Regions from separate parts of the Streptococcus sp. 116-D4 genome, predicted to be linked through region 2. Evidence: predicted binding sites of a transcription regulator. Region 2 holds the regulator's gene; each other region holds the start of a gene.

Region 1 (7,025 bases), 290 kb from region 2:
CCTAACAGAAGCTATCCAAATGGACAATTTGCTTCTAGCTTTATTGGCTTAGCCCAACTTCATGAAAATGAGGATGGTAGTAAGAGTTTGTTGGGGACTTCTGGTTTAGAGAGTTCTTTAAATACCATTCTTGCTGGGACAGACGGTATTATTACCTATGAAAAAGACCGTGTAGGAAATATCGTACCAGGTACAGAACAGGTTGCGCAGCAGACTGTAGATGGCAAGGATGTTTATACAACATTGTCTAGCCCGCTCCAATCTTTCATGGAAACTCAGATGGATGCTCTTCAAGAAAAAGTTAAAGGCAAATATGTGAATGCAACACTTGTAAGTGCTAAGACAGGTGAAATTCTTGCAACAACACAGCGCCCAACCTTTGATGCAGATACTAAGGAAGGACTTACCAAAGACTTTGTTTGGCGTGACATTCTCTATCAAAGCAATTATGAACCTGGTTCAACAATGAAAGTTATGACTCTAGCCTCTTCCATTGATAATAATACCTTCCCAAGTGGAGAATACTTCAATAGCAGTGAATTAAAAATAGCGGATGTGACGATTCGAGATTGGGATGTTAATGATGGTTTGACGACTGGTAGGATGATGACTTTCTCACAAGGTTTCGCTCTCTCCAGTAATGTTGGAATGAGTCTACTTGAACAAAAAATGGGAGATGCTACTTGGTTGGATTATCTAAACCGCTTTAAATTTGGGGTCCCAACTCGCTTTGGCTTGACAGATGAATACGCTGGTCAACTTCCAGCTGATAATATTGTCAATATTGCTCAAAGCTCATTTGGGCAAGGGATTTCAGTAACACAAACACAAATGCTTCGTGCCTTTACAGCTATTGCTAATGATGGAGTTATGCTGGAGCCAAAATTTATAAGTGCTATTTATGATACTAACAATCAGTCTGTACGAAAGTCTCAAAAAGAGATTGTAGGAAAACCTGTATCTGAAGATGCAGCGAGCTTGACTCGAACTCATATGGTATTAGTTGGGACAGATCCTCTATATGGGACTATGTATAATCATTACACAGGCAAGCCAATCATAACAGTTCCTGGACAAAATGTAGCAGTTAAATCTGGTACTGCTCAAATTGCAGATGAAAAAAATGGGGGATACTTAGTTGGTGCAACCAATTACATATTTTCAGTTGTATCAATGAATCCCGCGGAAAATCCTGATTTCATTTTATATGTGACTATTCAACAGCCTGAGCATTATTCAGCTGTCCATTTGGGAGAGTTTGCCAATCCTATCTTGGAACGAGCTTCAGCTATGAAAGAGTCTCTGAATCTTCAATCTCCTGCTAAGAATTTAGAGCAAGTAACGGCAGAATCTTCGTATGCAATGCCTAGCATCAAGGATATTTCACCTGGTGATTTGGCGGAAGCCTTACGTCGCAATATTGTGCAACCAATTGTTATTGGTACGGGAACAAAAATTAAAGAGACTTCTGTAGAAGAAGGGAAAAATCTTGTACCTAACCAGCAAGTTCTTCTTTTATCTGATAAGGTAGAAGAAATTCCAGACATGTATGGCTGGAAAAAAGAGACTGCTGAGGCCTTTGCTAAATGGTTGGATATTGAGCTGGAATTTGAAGGTTCAGGTTCTGTTGTTCAGAAGCAAGACGTTCGGACCAATACAGCTATCAAAAACATTAAAAAAATTAAATTAACTTTAGGAGACTAATATGTTTATTTCCATCAGTGCTGGAATTGTGACATTTTTACTAACTTTAGTAGGAATTCCGGCCTTTATCCAATTTTATAGAAAGGCGCAAATTACAGGCCAGCAGATGCATGAGGATGTCAAACAGCACCAGGCAAAAGCTGGGACTCCTACAATGGGAGGTTTGGTTTTCTTAATTGCTTCTGTTTTAGTCGCTTTCTTTTTCGCCCTATTTAGCAACCAACTCAGCAATAATGTCGGTATGATTTTATTTATCTTGGTTCTTTATGGTTTAATCGGATTTTTGGATGACTTCCTCAAGGTCTTCCGCAAGATCAATGAGGGGCTTAATCCTAAGCAGAAATTTGCTCTCCAGCTTCTAGGTGGAGTTATCTTCTACCTTTTCTATGAGCGCGGTGGCGATATGCTTTCTGTCTTTGGTTACCAAGTGCATCTAGGGATTTTCTATATTTTCTTTGCTCTTTTCTGGCTAGTCGGTTTTTCAAACGCAGTCAACTTGACAGACGGAATTGATGGTCTAGCTAGTATTTCTGTTGTGATTAGTCTATCTGCTTATGGAGTTATTGCCTATGTGCAAGGTCAGATGGATATTCTTCTAGTGATTCTTGCCATGATTGGTGGCTTACTTGGTTTCTTCGTCTTTAACCATAAGCCAGCTAAGGTCTTTATGGGAGATGTTGGAAGTTTAGCCTTAGGTGGAATGCTGGCAGCTATTTCTATGGCCCTCCACCAAGAATGGACTCTCTTGATTATTGGAATTGTTTATGTCTTTGAAACGACTTCAGTTATGATGCAAGTCAGTTATTTCAAACTGACAGGTGGTAAACGTATTTTCCGTATGACGCCTGTGCATCACCATTTTGAGCTTGGAGGATTGTCTGGTAAAGGAAATCCTTGGAGTGAGTGGAAGGTTGACTTCTTCTTTTGGGGAGTGGGGCTTCTAGCAAGTCTTTTGACGCTAGCAATTTTATATTTGATGTAAGAATGACACCCTGATGTTTCAGGGTGTTTTTGCGTTTAAATACTCAATGAAAATCAAAGATCAAACTAGGAAGCTAATCGCAGGCTACTCAAAGCACAGCTGAGAGGTCGTAGATAAAACTGATGAAAGTTAGTCACATATACCTATAATACTTAGGTTCAGCCGAATCTGACGTATTTTGAAGATAGTTTCGAAGAGTATAAAAATTATTGGTCAATCAAAGTCAAATTTATTGACCTTTTCTGACTAATGTAGTATATTATAAACGTGAGGTAAATGAAAGCCTTACTAGAACACTTATACTCAAGGAAAATCAAAGATCGAACTAGGAAGCTAGTCGCAGGCTACTCAAAGCATAACTGAGAGGTCGTAGATAAAACTGGTGAAAGTCAGTCACATATACCTATAATACTTAGGTTCAGGCGAATCTGACGTGTTTTGAAGATAGTTTCGAAGAGTATAAAAATTATTGGTCAATTAAAGTCAAATCTCTTGACCTTTTCTGACTAATGTAGTATATTATAAACGTAGGGTAAATCAAAGCCTTACTAGAACACTTATTTAAAGTAAAATAGAAAGAGGTGGGTCTATGTTTAATCTAGAAGTTTTCAGAAGTAAAGATAGTCTACTCCTGCTTGAAAAAGAAAAACCAGAAATAGTACGTAGAGTAGCGATTTAGCTAGTCTAAATTTTTTAAAACAAAGGTCAAAGATAGTCAATGTCAGTAATCATAACGAAGAAAAACAAAAAGAGGTAATGAATATGAACAACAACTTTAATAATTTTAACAACATGGATGATTTATTTAACCAATTGATGGGCGGTATGCGAGGATACAGTTCTGAAAATCGCCGTTACTTGATTAATGGACGTGAAGTAACACCTGAGGAATTTGCTCACTATCGTGCCACTGGTCAATTAGCAGGAAATGCAGAAACTGATAGCCAAATGCCACAACAGGCTTCAGGTATCAAACAAGACGGTGTTCTTGCAAAACTGGGTCGAAACTTGACAGCTGAAGCTCGTGAGGGCAAGCTGGATCCTGTTATCGGACGAAACAAGGAAATTCAAGAAACATCTGAAATTCTTTCACGCCGTACCAAGAACAATCCTGTTTTAGTCGGAGACGCAGGTGTTGGTAAGACAGCCGTTGTCGAAGGTTTAGCGCAAGCTATTGTGAATGGTGATGTTCCAGCAGCCATCAAGAATAAAGAAATTATCTCTATTGATATTTCAGGTCTTGAAGCTGGTACTCAGTATCGTGGTAGCTTTGAAGAAAATATTCAAAACTTGGTAAATGAAGTTAAAGAAGCTGGAAACATTATCCTCTTCTTCGACGAAATCCATCAAATCCTGGGTGCAGGTAGTACAGGTGATGGTCAAGGATCTAAAGGTCTTGCTGATATCTTGAAACCAGCTCTTTCACGTGGTGAATTGACAGTGATTGGTGCAACAACTCAAGACGAATACCGCAACACTATTTTGAAAAATGCTGCCCTTGCTCGTCGTTTCAACGAAGTCAAGGTCAATGCTCCTTCAGCAGAGGATACATATAAAATTCTTCAAGGAATTCGTGACCTCTATCAACAACACCACAATGTTATTTTGCCAGATGAAGTCTTGAAAGCTGCCGTTGATTACTCTGTTCAATATATTCCACAACGTAGCTTGCCGGATAAGGCTATTGATCTTGTGGATGTGACAGCCGCTCACTTGGCAGCACAACATCCTGTAACAGATGTGCATGCTGTTGAACGAGAAATCGAAGCAGAAAAAGACAAGCAAGAAAAAGCAGTTGAAGCAGAAGATTTTGAAGCAGCTCTAAACTATAAAACACGCATTGCAGAATTGGAAAAGAAAATCGAAAACCACACAGAAGATATGAAAGTGACTGCAAGTGTCAACGATGTGGCTGAATCTGTAGAACGAATGACCGGTATTCCAGTGTCACAAATGGGAGCATCAGACATCGAACGTTTGAAAGATATGGCTCATCGCTTGCAAGACAAGGTAATCGGTCAAGATAAGGCAGTTGAAGCTGTGTCTCGTGCTATCCGTCGTAACCGTGCTGGTTTTGATGAAGGCAATCGCCCAATTGGCAGCTTCCTCTTCGTCGGACCTACCGGTGTCGGTAAGACTGAGTTGGCCAAACAATTAGCACTCGATATGTTTGGAACCAAGGATGCAATCATCCGTTTGGACATGTCAGAATACAGTGACCGTACAGCCGTATCTAAATTGATTGGTACAACAGCAGGCTATGTGGGTTATGATGACAATAGCAATACCTTGACAGAACGCGTCCGTCGCAATCCATACTCAATCGTCCTTCTCGACGAAATTGAAAAGGCTGACCCTCAAGTCATCACCCTTCTCCTTCAAGTTTTAGACGATGGTCGTTTGACAGATGGTCAAGGTAACACTGTCAACTTCAAGAATACGGTGATTATCGCAACTTCAAACGCAGGCTTTGGTTACGAAGCTAACTTGACAGAAGATGCGGACAAACCAGAATTGATGGACCGTTTGAAACCATTCTTCCGTCCAGAGTTCCTCAACCGCTTTAACGCAGTCATTGAGTTCTCACACTTAAGCAAAGAAGATCTTTCTAAGATTGTAGATTTAATGCTGGTTGAAGTTAACCAAACTTTGGCTAAGAAAGAGATCGACTTGGCAGTGAGTGACGCCGCCAAAGAATATATGACCGAAGAAGGTTACGATGAAGTCATGGGTGTTCGTCCACTCCGTCGTGTGGTTGAACAACAAATCCGTGACAAAGTCACAGACTTCCACTTGGATAATCTTGATGCTAAGCATCTTGAAGCCGATATGGAAGATGGCGTTTTGGTCATTCGTGAAAAAGCCTAACCCAAAATTTTGAGAATAAAAAAGAAGGAACCAGCAGAAAAAACTGGTTCCTTTTTTTGTATTTAGATCACATGACGTTCAAAGGCATCATCTGAAATCCCTTGTTCCAAGATGAGCTTCGCCCATTCTTTAGCAGAAAAGAGACTATGGTCCTTGTAGTTTCCACAAGATTCGATGGTTGTTCCAGGGACATCTTCCCAAGTAGTAGTTTCGGCGATTTCTTTGAGCGAATCCTTGATAACAGCCGCAATTTCAGCGCTGGTGTGGCGCCCCCACATAATCATGTGGAAGCCTGTGCGACAACCAAATGGTGAACAGTCAATCATACCGTCGATGCGGGTACGGATGAGTTTGGCCAAGAGGTGCTCGATAGTGTGAAGGCCAGCAGTAGGGATAGAGTCTTCGTTTGGTTGCACTAAACGAATATCATAATTGGAAATGATATCACCTTTTGGTCCTGTTTCTTCCCCAATCAAGCGAACATAGGGTGCTTTAACAATAGTGTGGTCAAGTTCAAAACTTTCAACAATAACTTCTTTTGACATGGTAAATCCTTTCAGTTTTCTCTTTTCATTATAACATAAAGCTGGCTCCTGAGACAGAGAGAAAACCTCTCCGAGGGTGGAGAGGTTTGAATTGTTATTTACGATACAAGCGGTCGTATTGGTAGTAAGGGTCAAAGGTTACGTTGATTCCTAGTTTACGAAGGACATTCTTGTCTTCATCTGTCAAGATGATGGTTGAGTGGGCTTCGCTTCCTTTGAGGTTACCAAGCTCTTCCATAGCGCGGGCAGCGTCAGGATTTTCTGTAGCTGTGATAGCAAGTGCAATCAGGATTTCATTTGAATGCAGGCGTGGATTGCGGCTACCTAGATGATTGATTTTAAGACCTTGGATGGGTTTCACCACTTCTGGTTCGATTAGTTTTACTTCTTTCGCAATGTTAGCTGATTTCTTGATGGCGTTGATCAAAGCAGCGGCTGTTGGACCAAAAAGTTCTGAATTCTTACCAGTGACAATTTCTCCGCTTGGCAATTCAAGGGCTAGGGCTGGTCCGCCAGTTTCTTCTGCCTTTTGACGCGCAACAACAGCAACCTTGCGGTCTGTAGGTGTGATACCGAGGTCGTTCATAAGTAACTCGATTTTCTTGACAGCAGCTTCGCCCACTTTTTCGGCTTTGAAGTCAAGAACAGTTTGATAGTAACGGCGGATGATTTCTTGTTTAGAAGCTTCGATAGCAGCTTCATTATCAGTAATAGCAAAGCCAACCATGTTGACACCCATATCTGTTGGAGAAGCGTATGGAGATTCTCCTAGGATGCGTTCCAACATGCGTTTGAGAACTGGGAAAATTTCAATATCACGGTTGTAGTTGACAGTGGTTTCTTCGTAGGTTTGGAGATGGAAGGGGTCAATCATGTTGACATCATCAAGGTCAGCTGTGGCAGCCTCGTAGGCCAAATTGACTGGG
Region 2 (7,025 bases):
CGCTGACAGGCATGCGCAGCATCTTCGTCCTTGTCCATAAATCCTCCAACTAAGGCCAAACAGTTTTGATAAGGGTGAGCCTTGCGGCGAATTAATAAGAGCTTGATTTTTCCGTCGACAAAGCAATAAGCTACCATATCCACCGTCACGCTCGGTTTTTCATACTGAGGAAGATCCTGTTTGCAGTACCAGTCTAAAAATTCCTTCTCAGTCGCATGAATTTCAAAATATTCTTTTTCCGTCATCCCTACTGGAATCATCGTGTCCTCCATTTTATGCCTCCTTACGAACTGCCTTGGTCCATTGGTACCAACCGACTAGACTATTGATGGTGTAGACCCAGTACATTCCTTGGATATGGATGTTTTCACCCCACCAGAGATAAATACTAAAGAGATTGGTTGCAATCCAGAAAATCCACTGCTCACGGTAAAGACGTGTCATCAAGAGCTGACCAACACCATTGGTCGCATCGGTAACACTATCACGGAAAGGGCGAGCACTATGGATACTTTGGTAAGCTAATCCCATGCCAATCCAGATGATAGCAGTCAAGGCTAAGTACTTGAGCCAATCAAAAACAGATAATTTCTTGGCTTCAAAGTGAGATTCTTCTACTTTTCCTTGGTCATTAATACGGTTGGACAGCCAAGCATAGAGACCAATCGGCTGCATGACAAAGAAGTAAACGGTCGTCAAGACTTCGCCATAAAAAGTCGCATTCATGGCCAAAACCAAATAGATAGCTGAGTTAATAGCCCCGAAGAGATAATTGCTTGCACGTCCTTCTGCTACTAAGATAACACAGACAATCCCAGTCCAAGATGCAAACAAGCTTAACCAATCGTGACTATCTATATTTTGAGTGAATTCCAAGATCAAGGGAACACTTGACAAGGCGATGAGATACAACCACTGGAAAAGGCTACGGCCGACAAAGAGATCTTTCCAGAGCAGGCTCATGATTCCTGCAAACCCGATCTTACGAGCTTCTGCATGAACATTTTTAAAGTTTTCGATAAATTGTGTGATTTTTTCAGTTAATTTTTTCATATTTTTCTCCTAATCTGCTTGGTAGATGGCATCAATAGCCACTTTTGCTGCTTCATAATTTCCTAGATAGTCATCAGCTAGATAAACATGAGGAATATTGCCTAGATATTGCTCCCTCATCTGGTCCAAATGCTGGGAAAAACTATGACGAATATGGTCTTCTGCCATGGTCATATCTCTAAATCCATCATTGACATAGGAGCCGACAGGTTGCACAAAGAGAATCAAGTCCCATTTTTCCTTAGCCAAAATCGAGACAAAGAGATTATCAAAAGTCTCTCCCGATAAGTCCTCTTGATCCTCAGTCTCCATGTAATAATCATAGTAGCCCTTGGTTACTAAGGAGTTGGTGTCTGCTATTACCAGTCCCCTATTGGCATTGCTATCGATTAACTTAGAGGTCTGGTCATACTGCCCTAAAAGGAGATAATAGTAATCCTTTGGAGTCAATTCATCATCGCGGACATTGTTTTTGATCTGGTACTCACGCGCATATTCCAGACTAACGGGCGCATCGTAATACCTTGCCAAATCCTTAGCCAGAGTGGTCTTCCCATTGCTGGCACTTCCCATAATCAACACTTTCTTTGTAAACTGACGTCGGAAAGGTTGAGCAATATATTTCCAATATTTGCTTGGATTTTCACGAATCATAGTCGCTGAGATACCAAATTTTCTTTCTTGCAAGACAGTCTCAAAACCACGATTAGACAATTCTTGCTGGTAGTCTGCTTCTCCCACAAAGAAGATTAGTTCTTGCTGGGTTTCATTATAAGAAATCTCCGCTAACATCTGATTCAACCACTCCTGCCAACCCATAGGGTAACGGGGAAGATTGGTTTCATCTAATTTGCAGACAGAGGTCAACTCGTCATCACGAAAAGCCTCTCGGATATAGCGAAATCTTTTTTGAAGCGTTAACCCTACCTGCTCCCCTCGGTCTCCCTCATAGCCTGAAACGACAACCCAGACCCGGTCACACTGCCGCTTGGCTCGCTGGATCAAATCGATATGTCCTTGATGAAGTGGAGCAAAGGTTCCAAATACCACTGCTGTTTTCTTTTTCATAAACGTATAGCCTTTTTATATTTTTTGATATTTTCATTATCTATGTTTTTATTATAAACTATATTTTTGCTTTGTCAATAGTTTTTTATTATTTTTTATAAAAAAGTAGCAAAAAAGAGAATCAAGATTGCTCCTGATTCTCCATTTTTATACAATATCAAATTTTAACTGGCCTGCTTTAACACCAATCTTAAGTGTGTTGCCTGCCTCTAATTCTCCCTTGAGAAGAAGTTCTGCCAACTTGTCTTCCACTTCTGTTTGTAGGGTTCTGCGAAGCGGACGAGCTCCCATCTCTGGGTCATATCCTTGATTGGCCAACAATTTCAGTGCGGAAGCTTGTAATTTCAAGTCAATGCCTTTTTCAGCCAAACTTGCCACTAAAGGTTTGACCATAATCTTCACCACTTCCTGCATATGATCGCTAGAAAGGCTATGGAAGACCACCTTTTCATCAATACGGTTGATAAACTCAGGTCTATAAGCTTTTTTCAGCTCTTCAAACATGCGTTTTTCCATATTTTCCTGGTCAAAACGAATATCCTTTGCCCCAAATCCAACTGTCTTGTCATCCCGAAGGGCTGTCGCACCAAGGTTTGACGTCATGATGATAATGGTATTTGAAAAGTCAACCTTGCGGCCCTTGCTATCGGTCAAGACACCGTCATCCAAGACCTGCAAGAGCACATTAAAGATGTCTGGGTGGGCCTTTTCTACCTCGTCAAAGAGGAGAACAGAGTATGGTTTATTGCGAACCTTCTCGGTCAACTCCCCACCTTCTTCGTAACCAACATAACCCGGAGGAGCTCCATTGAGACGGCTGGCTGCGAATTTCTCCATATACTCACTCATATCAAAGCGGATAAGAGCTGATTCGTCGTCAAAAAGAACTTCTGCCAGAGCCTTGGCCAATTCAGTCTTCCCGACACCTGTAGGCCCTAAGAACATAAAGGAACCAATAGGACGCTTATGACTGCGAATCCCTGACTGGTTGCGGCGAATGGCACGGCTAATACTTGAAACAGCTTGATCTTGACCGATGACACGTTTGTGCAGTTCAGCTTCCAAGTTTAAGTATTTCTTAGCATCAGTCTGAGTCAGTTTTTGGACTGGAATACCTGACAAGCGACTTAAGGTGGTCAAAATATCAGACTCTGTTACCAAGTCTTGATAGACAGGCAATTCCTCTTCTTTTACGATTAGCTGAGCTGCTTGTTTCCACTTGCCATCCATCAAGGCCTTGTCAGCTGAACTCAAGCCAGAATCGTCTGCTGTTACATGCTTAGCCTTATTTTGCACTGTTGCTGCTGCCTCATCCAAAAGATCAATAGCGGAGTCTGGCAAGTGACGACTAGTCAAGTAACGATGAGCCATCTTGACAGCTGTTTCAACCGCATCATCTGTGATTTGCACACGATGATGCTTCTCATAGGTCGCTTTCAAACCTTGCAAAATGGCCATGCTGTCTGCCACACTTGGCTCTTCAATCGTCACTTTGGCGAATCGACGAGAAAGGGCCGCATCTTTTTCAATGTGTTTTTGGTACTCTTCTTGAGTGGTGGCACCAACTGTTCTCAAAGTTCCACGCGCCAAGGCTGGCTTCAAGATATTGGCCGCATCTAGAGTTGAGTCAATTCCACTACCAGAACCCATGATGGTATGAAGTTCATCGATAAAGAGGATGACTTGGCCATCTTCTTCAATATCCTTTATGATATTGTTCATGCGTTCTTCAAAGTCACCACGGAAGCGTGTCCCTGCAACAACATTCATCAAATCAAGCTCTAACACGCGCATCTTAGCCATTTCCGCAGGCACATCCCCTCTAGCAATACGCTGAGCAAGACCAAGCGCCAGAGCAGTTTTCCCGACACCTGCATCCCCAACCAAGACAGGATTATTCTTGGTCTTCCGACTCAAGATTTGAATCATACGTGAGATTTCCTTGTCCCGACCGATGACTGGCTCTAACTTGCCAGAACGCGCTTGCTCTGTCAAATCATGCGTATAGTCCTCGAGACCACCACTTGAAGTCTGGGGCATGCCCATCATATTCGCCATAGAATTTTGCTTGTCAGCTACTGTACGATGGCGTTGGCGTAAAGCCTTGAGGTCTTCACGAGTCCAGCCTGCCCGTTCTTCTAAATTTCGACGAAGAGCAGCAATCTTGACCTGATCTTTCTTGTCTTCATAAGAAAAACCAGCCCTCTCCAAGATACGAGTCGCCAAGGCATTGCCATCATGCAAAATCGCATAAAGGACATGCTCTGTCCCTAGCATCTTAGCATGGACCACTGATGCTACATACTCTGCTTCGTCAAAAAGAACCTGCAAACGATGAGAAAACGGCAATTCCGTAAAGGTTTCATCCTGGCTATAGTCCGTTTCAGTCAGTTCCAAAGCCACCTCTTCTAAACGGTCCATCTCATATGGATAATCATTTAAAGTCGCCCCGGCCACACTATAACTGTGATTGGACATGGCAATCAACAAGTGCCAAGACTCTAGATAACGAGCTCCAAAATGGCTAGCCACCATGTAGGCACTTTCGATACATTCATTCAATGCTTTTGAATAGTTCATCTTACTTCCCTTTTCTATCTACCTCTTGTATGACCTGTCGTAGCATATTAGCACGAAGGATTGGAGCTTCTTCTCCTAGAACGCGATCCAAAGCTACTGCTACCAGCAAATTCATCTCTTGCTTGGTCATCAATTCCTGCTCAACCAAAAGCTGTAGAATATCTTCATAAATCTCTTGACTGAGTCGCTCACCAATTGAGTAAAGCAGCTCCCTGAGCATTTCATGATGACTAGAAAACTCAATCCGTCCTATACGAATATAACCTCCGCCACCACGCTTACTTTCAACCAAGTAGCCTCTACTTTCCGTAAAGCGTGTCTTGATCACATAGTTAATCTGACTAGGAACAACCTGAAAAGTATCTGCCAACTGACTCCGTTGCAACTCCACGATACCAGATTGATCTAAAATCGCCTTGATGTAGGCCTCAATATGATCCGATGTATTTTTAAATCTCATTACAAACCCACCTTTCTCTTTGAACCTTGACCTTATCTGACTATTATACCGAAATTTTCTCATTTTTAAAAGAAAAAGGGCGTCGGTAAAGGATAATCTTCACCAACTCCCTCTTTTTCTACTTATCTAAGCCTAATTCTGCCAAGATTTGACGTTTGTAGGCAATCTTTTGGACTTCCTTGTCCTCATCTTCAGACCAATCTAGTTTAATTTCTGAAACAATCTGCCCAGGGCGATTTTTCAAGATATAGATGCGGTCACTGAGATTGAGGGCCTCCTCGATACTATGCGTGATGATCAAGGTTGTTAGCTGCAACTGCTTGTGAATCTCAAGATACCAAGCGTGGAGTTCCATCTTGGTCATCTCATCCAAGGCGCTAAAGGCCTCATCTAAAAGAAAGAGCTTGTGCCCGAAAAGATAGGTACGAAGCAAGGCCACACGCTGGCGCATCCCACCACTGAGTTCATGAGGGTATTTATCTCTGACAGCTGTCAACTGGAAGGTCGCAAGAATTTCATCTGCACGAGCAATAGCTTCTGCCTTATCCACCTTTTGAATCAAGAGGGGAAGAATGATATTACCAAGCACCGTCTTGTGCTCCAAGAGCAGATCCTTTTGCAACATATAACTCACGCGCCCTTTGGGATTTTCCTCCCCATCAAGGACAATTCTCCCTGACTGAACTTCTAAAATCCCAGCGATTAGATTAAAGAGGGTGGTCTTTCCTACACCACTTGGGCCTAAGATAGAAACCACTTCACCTGAAGTCACTTGTAGGTTAATATCCTCTAAAATCTTTTCATCATCGTAGGCGTAGCTTACGTGTTCTAGTCTAATTTCTGTCATTATTTTACAAATTCGTTGGTAAATCCTTTATCTGTCAAGTCTTCCTTGAGGATTCCATTTTCTTTATCCCATTTGTAGAAGGCATTCCAGCGAGCTGCATCAAATTGTCCCCATTTTTCCTTGTCGCTAGCATATTCTTTTGACAAGTATTTTTGAGATTCGATGACAAAGTCACGTTTTTCCTTGAGTTCAGGTGCATTTTTGATGAGGATATCAGCTGCTTCCTCTGGATGCTCCATGGCATATTGGTAGCCTTTTTTGATAGCTTGGATGACTTTACGAGCTTCTTCTTTGTTGTCTTTCAGATAGTCATTGTTAGCAATGATAACTGGTGAATAGTAGTCAAATTCTTTAACGTAGTCTTTCAAATACATGAAGTTAGCATCTACACCTTGCGATTTAGCAAGGATACCATCCCAACCGTAGTAGATCCAAGCAGTATCAAAGACCCCATTGGCAATCGGTGTGATCGAGTTTGAATCATTATTTGGTACTTTTTCAACTTTTTCAAAGTCTCCACCTTGAGATTCTACCAAGGTTTTCAACATAGCAAGTTCAGTTGGGTCATTCCAAGTTCCGTATTTCTTACCAACTAAGTCTTTTGGACTGGTTACATTGTCAGACTTACGAGAGATGATTCCTGATGTATTGTGCTCAACGATTGCTGCAACGGCTGTAATTCCTGCCCCTTTTTCCAATTTCTTAGCCATGTAGTCTTGGAAATAGATAGCAAACGGTGCCTTACCATTGATAACTAGGTCTGATGAGCTTTCTTCTGGTGGCAATTTCAAATCAACATCCACTCCAGCTTCTTTGAAATAACCTTTTTCTTTGGCTACATAAAGTCCGGTGTGGTTGGTATTTGGTGTCCAGTCTAGGATAAAGTCAATCTTCTTAAGTTCTGCTTCCTTATTATCCTTAGAAGCAGTTCCTTGACCACAGGCCACAAGCACAACAGCTAGAAGAGCTGTTAAAACAGTTAAAAACACTTTCCATGTTTTTTTCATTTTGATTTCC
Region 3 (7,025 bases), 560 kb from region 2:
ATACGGATAATTTCAGATACACCGAGAGTTGCTACTGCAAGATAGTCCCCCTTCAAACGTAAGGTTGGAATTCCGACAAGTAAGGCAACTGCTCCTGAAAGCAAAGCACCTATAAGCATGGCTCCAAAGAAAGCACCGTAGGTTGGTGATTTAGAACCAATAATAGCTGCTGCATAGGCACCAATCGCCATAAAACCAGCATGTCCAAGTGAAAATTGTCCTGAAAAACCAACGATTAAGTTAAGGCCAACAGCCAGAATAATATTAATTCCAATTTGTTGTAAAATTTGTACATAGAATAGATTGAGTACTCCAACTGAAACCAGTACACTAATCAAGCCATAGCCAGCTAACAAAAGGAGTAACCATAGAATATTAACTTTTAAATTTTCCTTCATCGTTTACACCTTCTCTTTCACATTTTTACCAAGGATACCAGCTGGGCGGACAATCAAGATCAACAACAAGATTCCATAAACAATGGCATCTCGGAAGTCTGACATCCCAAAGGCTGTCGCAAAGGTTTCTAATAGACCAATCACAAAGCCACCGAGAGCCGCACCAGGAATAATCCCGATACCACCAAGTACTGCGGCAACGAAAGACTTAAGACCTGGAGTAACCCCCATCAAAGGCTCAAGAGAGTTATAATAGAGGGCAATCAGAACACCTGCCGCACCCGCAAGAGCTGAACCCAAAGCAAAGGTAAAGCTGATAGTACGATTTACATTGATCCCCATCAATTGTGCCGCATCGCTATCTACAGATACTGCACGCATGGCTTTCCCCATCTTAGTCTTTTGGACAATGACTTGTAACAAAATCATCAAAATCAAGGAAATGGCCAAGATCATTAACTGAACGTTTGTTAGGCTAACTGGTCCCAAATCATAGCGAACTGTTTGAATCGCTTGAGGGAAGGCACGGGTATTGGCACCAACCAGATAGACCATCCCATATTCCAATAGGAAAGAAACCCCAATAGCTGTAATCAAAACAGCAATACGAGTAGAGTGACGCAAAGGTCGGTAAGCAAGAAACTCAATCACGACACCAAGAATGGCTGTCGCTAGCATAGCTACAATAAGCGCTACAAAGAAATTCATTTGGAAAGAATTAATCAAGAAATAACCGATAAAGGCTCCCATCATATAAATATCACCGTGGGCGAAGTTGATGAGCTTGATAATTCCGTAAACCATGGTATATCCTAGGGCTAACAGCGCATAAACACTACCTAGAATCAAACCATTTACTAGTTGTTGGAGCATAAGATTCACTCTTTCTATTTATAATTTTGAGGGTTTCCCCTCACTTTTTGATAGGTTCTTAAACACCGAAACAGGGAGTGAGTCAGAGGCTCATTCCCTATTTCAACATTTTTCTATTATGGTTTTACAACTTCTGCTGCTTCAACCTTACCATTGTTCATGGTCATCATGTAAGCAGTTTTGACTGTGTTGTGGTCTGCATCAAAGCTTGTTTGACCAGTTACACCTTCAAAATCTTTTGTTTTAGCAAGGTTATCCTTGATTTCACCAGAGTTTTTAGCACCTTTTGCTGCGTTTGCTACAAGGTGAACTGAGTCATAAGCCAAGGCTGCAAATGTCGAAGGCTCTTCGTTGTACTTAGCACGGTAAGCATCAAGGAAGGCTTTTGCTTTAGCTGAAACTTCTACAGTAGTTGAGAAGCCTGAGATAAAGTAAATGTTTGATGCTTTTTCAGCAGTTGCTTGTTGTACAAATTCTTCACCGTTGAATCCATCACCACCAACGATTGGTTTGTCAATTCCCATACCACGCGCTTGGTTTACAATTTTACCAGCTTCAGTGTAGTAACCAGGGACGATGATAGCATCAAAGTCTTTCCCTTTCATTTTTGTAAGGGCTGCTTGGAAGTCTGTGTCACCTGCTACGAAAGTTTCATCTGCAACGATTTCACCTTTATAAGCTTCACGGAAGGCTTTGGCAATACCTTTAGCATAGTCGCTGGCATTGTCAGTGTAAAGAACAACTTTCTTAGCTTGCAATTTTTCAGAAACATAATTTGAGATGATTTTTCCTTGGAAGCTATCTTGGAAAGTTCCGATAAAGAGGTAATCTTGACCTTTAGTCAACCCATCTTGCGTCGCACTTGGGGAAATCAATGGAACACCTGCTTTTGTAGCGTTCGCTACCGCAGCTGCAGTCGCACCAGATGTCGCAGGTCCTACGATTGCTGATACTTTAGATTGGGTTACAAGGTTAGTTGTTACTGAAGCCGCCTCAGCTGTTTCAGACTTATTATCTTTATCGACTACTTCGATTTGTTTTCCATCGATACCACCTGCTGCATTGATTTCATCAACGGCAAGTTGGGCACCTTTTTGTTCAGATGTACCGTAGGCTGCTACAGCACCAGTTTCCTCAAAGTTAAATCCGATTTTGATTGTCTTTTCATCTACTGAATTACCAGCAGCATTTGACGCTCCAGACTTCACTTCTCCACAGGCTGCAAGAAGTGCTACACTTGCAAGCGCCACAAACGATAGGGCAAATTTTTTCTTCATCTTTTTTGTCTCCTTATTTCTTAAATAAATAGCATGTTAAGAATATACCGAATTATCAGAAAATTGTCAACACTTTTCTTGAACTTTTTCGATGATAACGTTTTCCTCTCGATAAAGATTGCCCACAAAGGGTGTTTCCAGCTCTTGGATATGACAAACTCTAACTTTTTTAATAAATTTTTCCTTGCTCAAGCGCCCAACCAATTGCTCCACTTCTTGAGTTGAAACATAGAGTTGTAAGTACCGATGTTTTTTGGAATGATAGGTAATATCTCCATAATCCTGCAGTTTTTTTGCATCACGATTATAGTAAAGATAGATAATCAAGCCAGATCGATTGACTTTTTCAAACATGATAAATCCTCTTTCTAAGAAATGTATCCCTATTATACCAAAAAAAGCAAACCCAGTCGAGTTTACCTTCTTTGATCATTAGTTCAATGAATTGTTGGCCATAATTTCATCAATAAAGCCATATTCAAGTGTTTCTTGAGCGCTCATCCAGTAATCACGTTCAGCATCTGCATGGATCTGCTCAACTGTTTTACCAGAATTATCTGCAAGAATTTGCTCCAAAGTCTTACGAGTTTTAAGCAAGTGTTCAGCAGCAATCGCCATATCTGTCTGCTGTGTACCACCACCTGTACCACCCATTGGTTGGTGGATCATGTATTCAGCATTTGGAAGCATGAACCGTTTGCCTTTTGCTCCACTTGATGCGATGACTGTCCCCATAGATGCAGCCATTCCCATAACAATAGTTTGGACATCTGCCTTAATAAAGTTCATGGTATCAACGATTGCCAAACCAGCTGAAACGGAACCACCAGGTGTATTGACATAAAGATAAATATCTTTTGTACTATCTTGGGCATCTAAGAAAAGCAATTGGGCAATAACAGAGTTAGCCATATTGTCTTCAACTTGACCTGTCAGCATAATGATGCGGTCTTTGAGAAGACGTGAGTAAATATCGTATGAACGTTCTCCACGGCTTGTTTGTTCAATAACTACTGGAATCATTTATTTCTCCTTTTGAGTTTTAATTTTGTTAGTCAAATGACTGAAGATAAGACTATTATAATATCTTGGTCAAAAAAGGTCAAATTTTTGCTCTGCTTTCATTAAACAGAAACAAAAATTCAACCTCCTTTCGTGACTGGAAATTCTTTTCCAAGTCGTTCTTCTTTGCGACCTTATTTCGTACCGAACAAGCGGTCTCCAGCATCTCCAAGGCCTGGAACGATATAACCGTGTTCGTTCAAGCGTTCATCCAAGGCTGCTGTAAAGATTTCTACATCTGGATGAGCTTCTTGAAGGGCTTTTACACCTTCTGGAGCAGATACAAGGCAGACAAATTTGATATTTGATGCGCCACGTTTTTTAAGCGAGTCAACAGCCAAGATTGCTGAACCACCTGTTGCCAACATTGGGTCTACTACAAAAATTTGACGTTGGTCAATATCTTCAGGCAATTTTACCAAGTACTCAACTGGTTGAAGTGTTTCTTCATCACGGTACATACCGATGTGACCAACTTTAGCAGCTGGAACCAAGCTCAAGAGGCCATCAACCATCCCGATACCTGCACGCAAGATGGGAACAATAGCCAATTTCTTACCTGCCAATTGTTTTTGAACTGTTTTTGTGATTGGTGTTTCGATTTCCACATCTTCTAGTGGAAGATCACGAAGTACTTCATACCCCATCAACATTGCAATCTCATCTACTAGCTCACGAAAAGCTTTTGTAGAAGTATCTGTACGACGCAAGATTGACAATTTGTGTTGAATCAGTGGGTGATTAATAACTTCAATTTTTCCCATTTTTGGAGTTCCTTCTTTCAATTTATTCTTCTTATTATACCAAAAAATGGTTTAAAAATCTTTCTAAACCATTTATTTTTAATAATTTTTACATTAAATCTGCCTCTTTAAGAGCGGTCTGTACGGTCTCAAGTGGTAGATGAGTCAATTCTGTTCCCTTTTCTTGATAAAGGTATTTGGCATAGTCATCCATTCGGTACTGGTTGATATAAACCACGCGCTTGCAGCCGACCTGAAGCAATTGTTTCGTGCAATTCAGACAAGGAAAATGCGTCACATAGGCTGTAAAGCCTTTGGGAACACCACGTTCTGCACCTTGAAGGATAGCATTAACCTCAGCGTGAAGGGTGCGCACACAGTGGCCTTCGATGACCAGACATTCGTGATCAATACAATGCTCGGTTCCTGACACCGAACCATTGTAACCAGTGGAAATAACTTTATTATCCTTTACCAGAATTGCACCCACCTTGGCACGTTTACAAGTGGAACGATTGGCAATTAGTAGGGCTTGGGCCGCAAAATACTCATCCCAGGCCAGTCTTTTTTCAGTCATCTCTTTTCTCCTTTTTCTCTATTTTTTAAAAAATGGTAAACCTAAATCCGCAATCTTTTCAGCAGGTACCTTCATGCCATCCTTGATCCATTTTAGAAGGACAGAGACGATGGCCGAGCTCCAGAAGGAATGAAGATAAGAGCTGACACCTTTTGATTTTCCATGGTATTTTTCCAGAAATTCCTGCATGGCTTGGACAAAGATTTTTTCCAGATGGTAATCCAAGGCCAGTTGAATCACTCTGGCTTCCTTTCTGGCCTCCCGGAAAAGGTGAACCCAGACCAGATAAAGATCTGTCTTTAAGTCATAATGATGCAACTGTTTCATCATATTGTGGACAGTTCGTTTAAAGACGCTCTCTAAAATTTCCTCTTTGGAACCATAATTGCGATAAAAGGCCGCACGCGAAACGCCTGCACGTTTGACCAATTCAGAAATACTAATCTTGGTCAAGTCCTTTTTTTCCAAAAGCTGCAAGAGGGCTGTTTCGATGGCTTCTCTAGTTAATAAATTGGATTCTTGGTTTGATTTTCTTAGGTTTTCAAGTGATTTTTCAGAGATTTTACGTTCAGACATAACATTTTCTTTCTACTTGTCACAACAGACGGATAAGGCTTTTGTTTCAAGGGCTTTCATGATATAATTGTAAAAAAAGACAGAACCTTTGTCAATGTATAAATGGCAAAGATGGAGAATTTCTATGACTTGGAAGATTATTGCTGACTCTGGTTGTGATTATCGTCAGCTGGAAACACCAGCTATTGACACGACCTTTGTCAGTGTTCCTTTAACCATTCAAGTAGCTGATCAGGTCTTTGTGGATGATGCCATTCTCGATATTGACCAAATGATGGAAACCATGTATGCAACTGCAGAAGCTTCAAAATCAGCTTGTCCAAGCCCAGATGATTATTTGCGAGCTTTTGAAGGTGCCGAAAACATTTTCCTAGTAACCATCACAGGGACTCTTTCTGGCAGTCACAATAGTGCTCAACTAGCTAAGAATATTTATCTAGAAGACCATCCTGATACTAAGATTCATGTGATTGATAGTTTGTCTGCTGGCGGGGAAGTTGACTTGCTCGTAGAAAAATTGAATGACTTGATTGACCAGGGCTTATCTTTTGAAGAAGTGGTTGAAGCTATCACTGCCTATCAAGAAAAAACCAAATTGCTCTTTGTCCTTGCCAAAGTCGATAACTTGGTGAAGAACGGCCGTTTGGGTAAACTTATCGGTACGGTAGTTGGTCTACTCAACATCCGTATGGTCGGAGAAGCTAGTGAAACTGGAACTCTCGAATTGCTACAAAAAGCAAGAGGACCAAAGAAATCGATTCAGGCAGCCTATGAAGAGTTGATAAAAGCTGGCTATGCTGGTGGACGTATCGTCATTGCTCACCGCAATAATGATAAATTCTGCCAACAGTTCTCAGAGCTCTTACGTGAAACATTCCCACAAGCTGAAATCAAGATTATCCCAACCTCTGGACTCTGCAGTTTTTATGCAGAAGAGGGGGGACTCCTCATGGGATATGAAATTGATTAATTTATATAAGACAGGGGTCGGGATTCAATGTCCCAACCTCAATTTTTATCAGCAGTTTTTTCTACTGTAGCTGAGTAGACTTTTGTGGCTCTTTTCGGATTCACAAAACTTTTGTCCTAACAATTTCATCTTGTCAATACATAAGTTTGAAGAAGCCAACGGTTTGATAAAGATTCACGGGACTAGGTACTATGATGCAAAACTTGATCTACCAATTCCTGTTTCTCCGTCTTTTTTATGGTACAATACTTTTATGAAACATTTTGACACTATTGTAATCGGGGGAGGTCCGGCTGGTATGATGGCTACGATTTCAAGTAGCTTTTATGGGCAGAAAACCCTTCTCATTGAAAAAAATCGGAAACTTGGAAAAAAATTAGCTGGAACTGGCGGAGGTCGCTGCAACGTGACCAACAATGGAACTCTAGATGACCTATTAGCTGGCATCCCTGGAAATGGCCGCTTTCTCTACAGTGTCTTTTCCCAGTTTGATAACCATGATATCATTAACTTTTTTACGGAGAATGGGGTTAAACTTAAAGTCGAGGA

The links. The regulator CtsR, encoded in region 2, represses protease genes until heat stress. The targets are predictions, from matches to a motif close to TTGGTCAAAAAAGGTCAAANA.
Region 1: a site for CtsR is predicted at 3,156-3,176, ahead of UKS_RS08110 (ATP-dependent Clp protease ATP-binding subunit). Genes of this name have one in related genera too.
Region 3: a site for CtsR is predicted at 3,637-3,657, ahead of clpP (ATP-dependent Clp protease proteolytic subunit ClpP). Genes of this name have one in related genera too.

Annotation. Positions count from the first base shown of each region.
Region 1 is NZ_AP021887.1:1,607,503-1,614,527, reverse strand. It holds gene pbp2x (penicillin-binding protein PBP2X) at 1-1,704, shown strand, start outside; gene mraY (phospho-N-acetylmuramoyl-pentapeptide-transferase) at 1,706-2,686, shown strand; gene UKS_RS08110 (ATP-dependent Clp protease ATP-binding subunit) at 3,449-5,554, shown strand; gene UKS_RS08105 (S-ribosylhomocysteine lyase) at 5,617-6,099, opposite strand; gene UKS_RS08100 (DUF1846 domain-containing protein) at 6,194-7,025, opposite strand, start outside.
Region 2 is NZ_AP021887.1:1,894,756-1,901,780, forward strand. It holds gene UKS_RS09435 (NUDIX domain-containing protein) at 1-272, opposite strand, end outside; gene pnuC (nicotinamide riboside transporter PnuC) at 274-1,053, opposite strand; gene UKS_RS09445 (AAA family ATPase) at 1,063-2,121, opposite strand; gene UKS_RS09450 (ATP-dependent Clp protease ATP-binding subunit) at 2,269-4,701, opposite strand; gene UKS_RS09455 (CtsR family transcriptional regulator) at 4,703-5,161, opposite strand; gene UKS_RS09460 (ABC transporter ATP-binding protein) at 5,280-6,008, opposite strand; gene UKS_RS09465 (ABC transporter substrate-binding protein) at 6,008-7,015, opposite strand.
Region 3 is NZ_AP021887.1:1,332,364-1,339,388, forward strand. It holds gene UKS_RS06805 (branched-chain amino acid ABC transporter permease) at 1-398, opposite strand, end outside; gene UKS_RS06810 (branched-chain amino acid ABC transporter permease) at 402-1,271, opposite strand; gene UKS_RS06815 (ABC transporter substrate-binding protein) at 1,388-2,548, opposite strand; gene UKS_RS06820 (YlbG family protein) at 2,615-2,902, opposite strand; gene clpP (ATP-dependent Clp protease proteolytic subunit ClpP) at 2,981-3,571, opposite strand; gene upp (uracil phosphoribosyltransferase) at 3,745-4,374, opposite strand; gene UKS_RS06835 (deoxycytidylate deaminase) at 4,463-4,930, opposite strand; gene UKS_RS06840 (TetR/AcrR family transcriptional regulator) at 4,949-5,506, opposite strand; gene UKS_RS06845 (DegV family protein) at 5,631-6,476, shown strand; gene UKS_RS06850 (NAD(P)/FAD-dependent oxidoreductase) at 6,730-7,025, shown strand, end outside.